2 regions of the Vogesella indigofera genome follow, and region 1 is predicted to be linked to the other one. Evidence: predicted binding sites of a transcription regulator. Region 1 holds the regulator's gene; the other holds the start of a gene.
The links. The regulator FNR, encoded in region 1, switches genes on or off when oxygen is low (the NO sensors DNR and NnrR bind a similar motif). The targets are predictions, from matches to a motif close to TTGATNNNNATCAA.
Positions count from the first base shown of each region.

Region 2: PQU89_RS05450 (universal stress protein) is a predicted target of FNR. The motif match lies at 2,707-2,720, and genes of this name have one in related genera.

Region 1 is NZ_JAQQLA010000004.1:221,940-226,148, forward strand. Features, by position in the region: gene PQU89_RS06765 (alanine/glycine:cation symporter family protein) at 1-256, shown strand, start outside; gene hemN (oxygen-independent coproporphyrinogen III oxidase) at 478-1,887, opposite strand; gene fnr (fumarate/nitrate reduction transcriptional regulator Fnr) at 1,999-2,745, shown strand; gene PQU89_RS06780 (efflux transporter outer membrane subunit) at 2,838-4,209, opposite strand, start outside.
Region 2 is NZ_JAQQLA010000003.1:741,928-746,136, forward strand. Features, by position in the region: gene PQU89_RS05430 (LexA family protein) at 1-362, opposite strand, end outside; gene PQU89_RS05435 (hypothetical protein) at 671-1,345, shown strand; RNA gene ffs (signal recognition particle sRNA small type) at 1,456-1,554, shown strand; gene PQU89_RS05445 (helix-turn-helix domain-containing protein) at 1,760-2,086, shown strand; gene PQU89_RS05450 (universal stress protein) at 2,187-2,636, opposite strand; gene PQU89_RS05455 (acyl-CoA thioesterase) at 2,764-3,210, shown strand; gene PQU89_RS05460 (hypothetical protein) at 3,207-3,623, shown strand; gene PQU89_RS05465 (AAA family ATPase) at 3,739-4,209, shown strand, end outside.

The DNA of each region.
Region 1 (4,209 bases):
CGTGTTCCGTCTGGCGGTACTGGGCATGGTGGTATTCGGCTGCCTGGGCAGCTCGATGCTGGTCTGGGACATGGCCGACCTGGCGATGGGGGTGATGGCGCTGATCAACCTGTTCGCCATCGTGATGCTGTCCAAGTACGTGTTCGTGCTGCTGAAGGACTACCAGCAGCAGCTGAAGGCCGGCGTGAAGCAGCCGGTGTTCGACGTGAAGCAGTATCCGGAAATCGAAGCCAAGATCCACAAGGACGTGTGGTAAGCCTTGCGGCCAACCCTGTTCCGAGCAAGCCCGCGAAAGCGGGCTTTTTTGCGCCCGGCCATGGCGCCGGGCCGGCGGAGCGAGCGCTAGCTGATCCCTGCGTAGCAGAGCGCACCGCCACCCTCGCCCACGCGCCGCCGTGGCCGGCATAAAGAAAAAGGTTGGCCGCATCGCTGTGGCCAACCTGTGTGCCTGCCATCACGCCACCGGGGCGGCGAGGGTCAGATGGTTTTCGAATAGCGCGCGTGCGTGTCGCGTTCGCGCAGATGGCGGTCGAACACCATCGCGATATTGCGGATCAGGAAGCGGCCCTTCGGCTCCACCATCAGGAAGTCGCCGTCGAAATGCAGCAGGCCCATCTGCTGGAATTCGCGGATCTTCGGCAGCTCGTCGGCGAAGTACTCGGCGAAATTGATGGCGAAGGTCTGCTCGATCGCCTCCACCGACAGCGAGAAGCGGCACATCAGCGCCTGGATCACGCTGCGGCGCAGGATGTCGTCCTGGGTCAGCGTCATGCCGCGCATCACCGGCAGGTGGCCGGCGTCCAGCGCCGCGTAGTAGGCGTCGATGTCCTTTTCATTCTGGCTGTAACAGGGGCCGACCTTGCCGATCGATGACACGCCAAAGCCGATCATGTCGCAGTCGGCGTGGGTGGAATAGCCCTGGAAGTTGCGCTGCAGGCGGCCCTGTTCCAGCGCGCGGGTCAGCTCGTCACCGGGCTTGGCGAAGTGGTCCATGCCGATGAACACATAGCCGGCGTCGCTCAGCTGCTGCACCGAGTTCTGCAGGATGTCGAGCTTGGTGGCGCTGGACGGCAGGTCGGCCTCGTTGATGCGGCGCTGCGGCTTGAATACGGTCGGCAGGTGCGCGTAGTTGTACAGCGCGATGCGGTCCGGCGCCATCGCGATCACCTTGTTGACGGTGCTTTCCAGCGAGTGCGCGGTCTGCAGCGGCAGGCCGTAGATCAGGTCCACGCTCACCGACTTGAAGCCGGCCTCGCGCGCGGCGTCGATCACCAGCCGGGTTTCTTCCTCGCTCTGGATGCGGTTCACCGCCTGCTGCACCGCCGGATCGAAATCCTGGATGCCGACGCTCATGCGGTTGAAACCGAGCCGACCCAGATGCAGCACCGTGTCGCGGCCAACCTTGCGCGGGTCGATCTCAATGGAGAACTCGCCTTCCGGCAGCAGTTCGAAGTAGCGGTTGATGACGCCCATCACCCGGTCCAGCTGTGCATCGGACAGGAAGGTCGGCGTGCCGCCGCCGAAATGCAGCTGGATCACCTTCTCGCGACAGCCGAGTTTTTCCGCCACCAACGCGATTTCCTTTTCCAGGTAGTCGAGGTAGGCGTCGGCGCGGCTCTTGTCCTTGGTGATGATCTTGTTGCAGCCGCAGTAGTAGCAGATGGTGTTGCAGAACGGGATGTGCACGTACAGCGAAATGCCGCGATGGTTTGCCCCAATGGTGCGCTGCGCCAGGCAATGCTCATAATCACTCACCCCAAAACCGGCGTGAAAACGATCGGCAGTCGGATAGGAGGTGTAACGCGGACCGGACCCTTCCAGTGTTTCGATCAGGGTCCGGTCGAAAACACATTGGGTCGGGATAAATGCAGAATGAGCAGTCATCATATATTTTGATTGGAAATCTGGTGGGGGACTGGTAAATTTGCGCAATTACGCCTTGATCTGCATTGACGCTCATCAAGCAAGCTCATCTGTCCCTGGAAATCGACTCTCGGTATGAACGATCTGTCCTCCCCCCTGCATTCGCTGAAAGTCACTTGTTCCAACTGCAGCCTGCGTGAATTGTGCCTGCCGGTGGGGCTGAACCGTGACGAGATGGCCCAGCTGGATGCCGTTATCCGTCAGAGCCGCCGTTTCAAGCGCGGTGAGTACCTGTTCCGCAGCGGAGAAGGCTTCCGTTCTTTATACGCGGTGCGCACCGGTTATTTCAAGACCTGCGTTTCCAGCCAGGACGGCCGCGAACAGGTCACCGGTTTCCACATGTCCGGCGAACTGATGGGGCTGGACGGCATTTCCTCCAACACCCACGGTTGCGACGCCATCGCGCTGGAGGACAGCGAGGTGTGCGAGCTGCCATTCAGCCGCATGGAAAGCCTGGGACGCGACATCCCCAGCCTGCAACACCACTTCTTCCGCCTGATGAGCCGCGAGATCGTGCGCGACCAGTCGGTGATGCTGCTGCTGGGCAACATGAAGGCGGAAGAACGCCTCGCCGCCTTCCTGCTCAACCTGTCGCAGCGCTTGGCCAGCCGCGGCTTTGCCGCCAACGATTTCATCCTGCGCATGAGCCGCGAGGAAATCGGCAGCTTCCTCGGCCTGAAACTGGAAACCGTCAGCCGCACGCTGTCAAAATTCCAGCAGCAGGGCTGGATCCTGGTCGATCACAAGCACATCCAGCTGGTGCGGCCGGAAGAGCTGAAGGCCCTGGTGGCCGGCTGCTCGCAGGCCAACAGCGCCGGCTAAGCCCATACATACCATCGCGCCGCCCGCCGGCGCGCTGCAAAAAAAAAGCCCGGATCAGTCGATCCGGGCTTTTTGCATCGTGCGTTGCGGGGTCAGCCGGCCTGCCAGCCTCCACCCAGTGCCGCGTACAGCGACACCACCGCCGACAGCCGCGCCAGGCGGGCGCTGGACAGTGCCTGCTCCACCTGGAACACGCCGCGCTCGGCATCGAGCACGTCCAGATAGCTGGAGTAGCCGTTGTCGTAGCGCAGCCGCGCCAGGCGCAGCGCCTCGCGCAGTGCCGCCAGTTGCTGTAGCTGCGCCTGTTCGGTGGCACGCGTGGTGCTGACCGCCGACATCGCGTCCAGGGTATCGGCAAACGCCTGCTGCACCGTCTTCTCGTACACCGCCAGCGCCTGCTTCTGGCGCGCGTTGGCGGCATCGACACCGGCGGCGATACGGCCGGCGTTGAAGATCGGCGCGGTCAGGTTGGCCGCAAAGTTCCAGGTCTGCGCCGGGCCGCTGAACAGGTCGACCAGCGCGGTGCTGGCGCTGCCGATGCCTGCCGACAGGCTGATGCTCGGGAAGTAGGCGGCGCGGGCGACGCCGATGCGGGCGTTGGCCGCGATCAGGCTGGCTTCCGCCGCCGCCACGTCGGCACGGCGCAGCAGCAGGTCGGACGGCAGACCTGACGGGATCTGCTCCGGCTCGGCCAGCGCCGACAAGGCCTTGCCGCGGCCAAGGTTGGCCGCAATGTCACGCGGCGAACGGCCCAGCAGCACTGCCAGCGCGTGTTCGGTCTGCGTCACCGCCTGTGCCAGCTGCGGCACGGTGGCACGCGCACTGGCGGCCTCGGCCTCGGCCTGGCGCAGCTCCAGTTCGGAGGTCATGCCGCCGTTGAAGCGTTTCTGGCGCAGCTGCAGCGATTGCTCGCGGCTTTGCAGCGTGGCACGGGCGCTGGCGAGCTGGGCATCGTAGCTGGCGAGCTGGAAGTAGCTCTTGGCCACCTGGCTGCCCAGCGACAGCCGCAACGCGGCCAGCGAGCGCTCGCTGGCGCTGACGTCGGCCAGCGCCGCTTCGCGTTCACGGCGCAGCTTGCCCCACAGGTCCAGCTCCCAGCTGGCGGTCAGCCCGGCCTGGCGGCTGTCGAGCAGCGCCCCGCCGCCACTGCTGTAGGCCGAGATCTGGCTGCGGCCGCTGCCGGCGCTGGCGCTGACCTGCGGCAGCAGGCCGGCACGCGCCACACCAGCGGCGGCGGCGGCTTCTTCCACCCGCCCCGCGGCCTGCACCAGATCACGGTTGTAGCGCAGCGATTCGTCTATCATCGCGTCCAGCACCGGATCCTCGAAACTGCGCCACCAGTCGCTGGCAACCGGCGCCACGTTGGCCGCAGCCTGCGGCATTTCCAGCTGCGGACGCTGGTAGTCGGGGCCGACCGCGCACGCCGACAGCGCGGCGGCGACCATGATTGGCAACAGCGCTTGC
Region 2 (4,209 bases), on a different contig from region 1:
CCCAGCTCCAGCGGCGCATAGGCGGCATTCTCCGCCAGCAGCGCCACGCGGCCATCGCGGCGGTGCAGGCGTTTGACGGTGAACGCACCGTCGATGGCGGCCAGTACGATGTGGCCGTGCAGCGGCGGCAGGCCGCGATCGACCACCAGCAGATCACCATGATGGATGCCGGCATCAGCCATGGAATCACCACTTACCCGCACCATGAACGAGGACGCCGCGTCACGGATCAGGTAACGGTTGAGATCCAGCAGGCTGTCCTTGTAGTCGTCGGCCGGCGACGGAAAACCGGCCGGCACGCTGACACCGAACAGCGGCACGCTCTGCGGCAACGGTGCCGCGACCGGTAGATAAAGCTGCATGCTGGCTCTCCATAATCGATCTTTTGATTGTGTACGATTTCAAATAAACTGCAAAGCCTGCTGTTGCCGTGCGGCAAGCAGCCCCTCCCACTACCCATGGCCGGAGAGCGAGAGAACCGCCGCCGCAGACCGACATCGCGCCAGCCATCACGCTGCCGCACCCCGCCTGCGGCCAACCTTGTTCACTCCACCGGCCGCACAGCGCACCATGGTGGGCACTGCCCGCCCCTGCCGCCGCCAGCAGCCGCAACAACGCACCGCGTCAAAGCGCCTATAAATCAACTATCTAGCCCGCAACGGAGACAGGCATGAAGCCGGTTCGGCGCAAACAGTTCGTCAGCTTTGGCAGCGGCTCGTCGTGGCCGCACGCCACGCCGCCGCTTGCCAGCGCGCCGCCCTCTGTCGCCCTCACCCGACCGCAACTGGGGGCGGAGTATCTGGCGTGGGCGCACTGGCTGGATGCGTTGCACAAACGCGCCAGCCTGGGCAACGAGGCCGATGCCTGGGCACTGGCGGAAGGCAAGCTGGCCTTCGTGCTGCGCCGCAGCCTGCTGCTGCGCGAAAAGGTCATGCTCGGCGGCAGCCTGTCACGGGCGGTGACCGAGGAAACCACGGCGCTGGTGCAGGAACTGGAGCAGGTGATTGGCGAGCTGACCGGGCGCGAGATGGCGCCGGTAGACGACTGGCCGCTGCCCTACCGCCTCTACCGTCGCCAGGGCGAAGCCAGCAGGCAGAATGCCGCCCCCGCCGCCGGTTACGACCGCCGTCAGGGCAGCCGCCAGCGCAAGAACCTGCTGTCGGTGCAGGCCCAGCAGGACTGCCAGCAGGCAGTGGGTTGCCTGCGGCTGGCGCTGGAGATCCTGCATCGCCAGCCGCCACTGGCCAAGTCCGACGCCTGGCAGGCAGCCAACCTCGGGCTGGCGCGGGTGATCGTGCTCGGCCACCTCAGCAGTCAGCCTAGTCACAAGCTGGCGAGTAGCTAAACTGATATTCTGCAATGGCAGCAGTTCGGCAAACCCGCGCCCAAGCTTGCGCTGCCAGCAAACTCTCCTTGCCATTGAGAGGCTTTATCTGTAAAATGTCTTTCCTCAATGGCGGGTCTCCCCGCATTGTGCGATGGTCAACCTGGTCAGGTCCGGAAGGAAGCAGCCACAGCCGTTTAGCGCAAGTGCCGGGGGTCGGGCTCGCCACCCCAATTTACCCCGTTGCCGATAGCTCACTATCGGCAACGGGCGTTTCGCATAAATTACACTGTCCTTTTTCTCGCAATCCTGCTATCATACTGATGCAAGTCAAATAAGGCTGGGCAAAGACTCGGCCATATGTTTTATTTTTTGCAAAAGTCACGCGGACACTACCCCGTCCATGATTAACAGAACTCATATGCGAGGAACGCCATGAAATTGTTTGATAAAATCCCCAATCCGCGCGAAATCCGCCGCAAGCTTGGCTTGAACCAACAGGAATTCTGGAGCCGCATCGGCGTGACCCAGTCCGGTGGTTCGCGCTATGAAAGCGGTCGCAACATGCCAAAGCCGGTACGCGAATTGCTCCGTCTGGTGCATGTCGAGCAGATCGACCTGGCAAAAGTCCGTCGTGAAGACTTCGAGATCGTTGAATATCTCAAGGAAACCCACCCGGACCTGTACAAGAGCCTGCGTAAAGCGGTTCGCGCCCGCCTTGACACCCAAGGCGAAGCAGAAGGCACCGTTGCCGAAGCCTGAGCAAGCGGCTGACGCAACCATAAAAAAACGCCCCGGTTCTCCGGGGCGTTTTTCGTTGCCTGAAGCACGACAAGGTCGGCACTGCAGGCGGCAAACGTGATCAATCTCCGGTATTGCGCACCAGCAGCACCGGCACATCGGCGATCTTCAGCACCCCTTCGGCGACACTTCCCAACAGCAGGTGCATCAGGCCGCCAATGCCATGGGTGCCCATCACCAGCAGGTCCGCTCCCCACTTGCTGGCGTCGTCCATGATGACACTGGCGATACGATCACCCCAGCTTTCGATGATGGCGGTTTCCGGCACCACACCCAGCGCCTCGGCGCGCGTCCGTGCCTGCGACAACACCTGTTCGCCCGCCTCACGAATCGAACCCTGCAACTCCGCGGCATCCAGAAACTCGGCTCCCCCCCAGCCAAACTGCGCCAGATCCACCACGTGCACCATCTTCACGGCAGCACCAACCTCCTTGGCCAGCTTGCACGCTTCAGCCAGGGCCAATGCCGATGTTTCGCTATCATCAACCGGCACAAAAATACGCTGATACATGGTGACCTCCCGTCTCGACACACGATTGAATTGCTGTATTCATACTAGATTACCGGCGCCGAGGAAAGTATTGATAAAGATTAACAGCGGGTGCAGTATGACAAAAACCCTCGCAACAGGTTAACGCATGGCACGCCTCACCTTGCCGGAGATCGACAACCCGGTGTTCGACTGCCGGCTCGACATCCGCATCAGCGATATCAATTATGGCGGCCATCTGGGCAACGATGCCGCGTTGCGCTTCGCCCACGAGGTCCGGCTGCGGTTCCTGCAAAGTCTTGACTGCACCGAGATGGATGTTTACGGTGCCGGCATCATCATGAGCGACGCGGCGGTGATCTACCGCAACGAGGCCTTCCATGGTGACACGCTGGCATTCAGCCTCGGCATCACCGACTTTAGCCGCTGCGGCTGCGATTTCATTTACCAAGCCCGACGCATGAGCGACAATGCCGCAATACTGCATATCAAGACCGGCATTGTCTTCTTTGACTACCAGCAGCGGAAAGCAACCGCTGTACCAGCCGCCTTTGCCGCGCAATTCAGACTGAAACAAGAAGGAGTCGCGACATGAAGAACTACCCCACGAACAGTCCGGAAGCCCTTGCCCGCATCCTTGCCATGTTCATGATTACCGATGGCGAAATGGAAGCGCGCGAGATCGAATCCATGGAAAGCCTGAACGTCTATGAAATCATCGGCCTGTCGCGCAAGCGCTTCATTGAGGTACTGGCCAAGTACTGCGACGACGTCTCCGACGAAGCTGAAAACGACGGCACCATCCATCTGCTGTCGCCACAGCGCGTCAACGAGGTGCTGGACTTGATCACCGATCGCAGCAAGCGCCTGCTGTGCTGCGCCATCGCGCTGGACATCTGCAAGGCCGACAGCGCGATCAGCGACCCGGAAATGCTGCTGCTGCGCCACATGATGCAGCACTGGCAGCTGTCGCTGGAAGACCTGGAAAACGAATTCATCCGCCAGTAACACCCTGGCGCGCCCTGTAGCTGAACCATAATCAGCGCAGGCACTGCTGCACCGCAACGGCCACCCTGAGTGGCCGCTTTCGTTCGGCAACTACCATCCAACACGAGCCCATCACATGCACCAGAAATTCACCGGCAGCGAGCAGTACATTGCCACCCCCGACCTGATGACCGCGGTCAACGCCGCCATCACCCTGGAACGTCCGCTACTGATCAAGGGCGAGCCCGGCACCGGCAAGACCATGCTTGCCGAACAACTGGCGAAGGCGCTGGGCAAGCAGCTGATCGTGTGGCCGGTCAAATCCACCACCAAGGCGCAGCACGGCCTGTACGAGTACGATGCCGTATCGCGCCTGCGCGACTCGCAGCTCGGCAACGAGCGCGTGCACCACATCAGCAACTACATCGTCAAAGGCAAGCTGTGGCAGGCGTTCGAGGCCAGCGAGGCACCGGTGCTGCTGATCGACGAAATCGACAAGGCCGACATCGAGTTCCCCAACGACCTGCTGCGCGAACTGGACCAGATGGAGTTCTTCGTGCACGAGACGCAGGAGCAGATCAAGGCCCACCAGCGTCCCATCATCGTC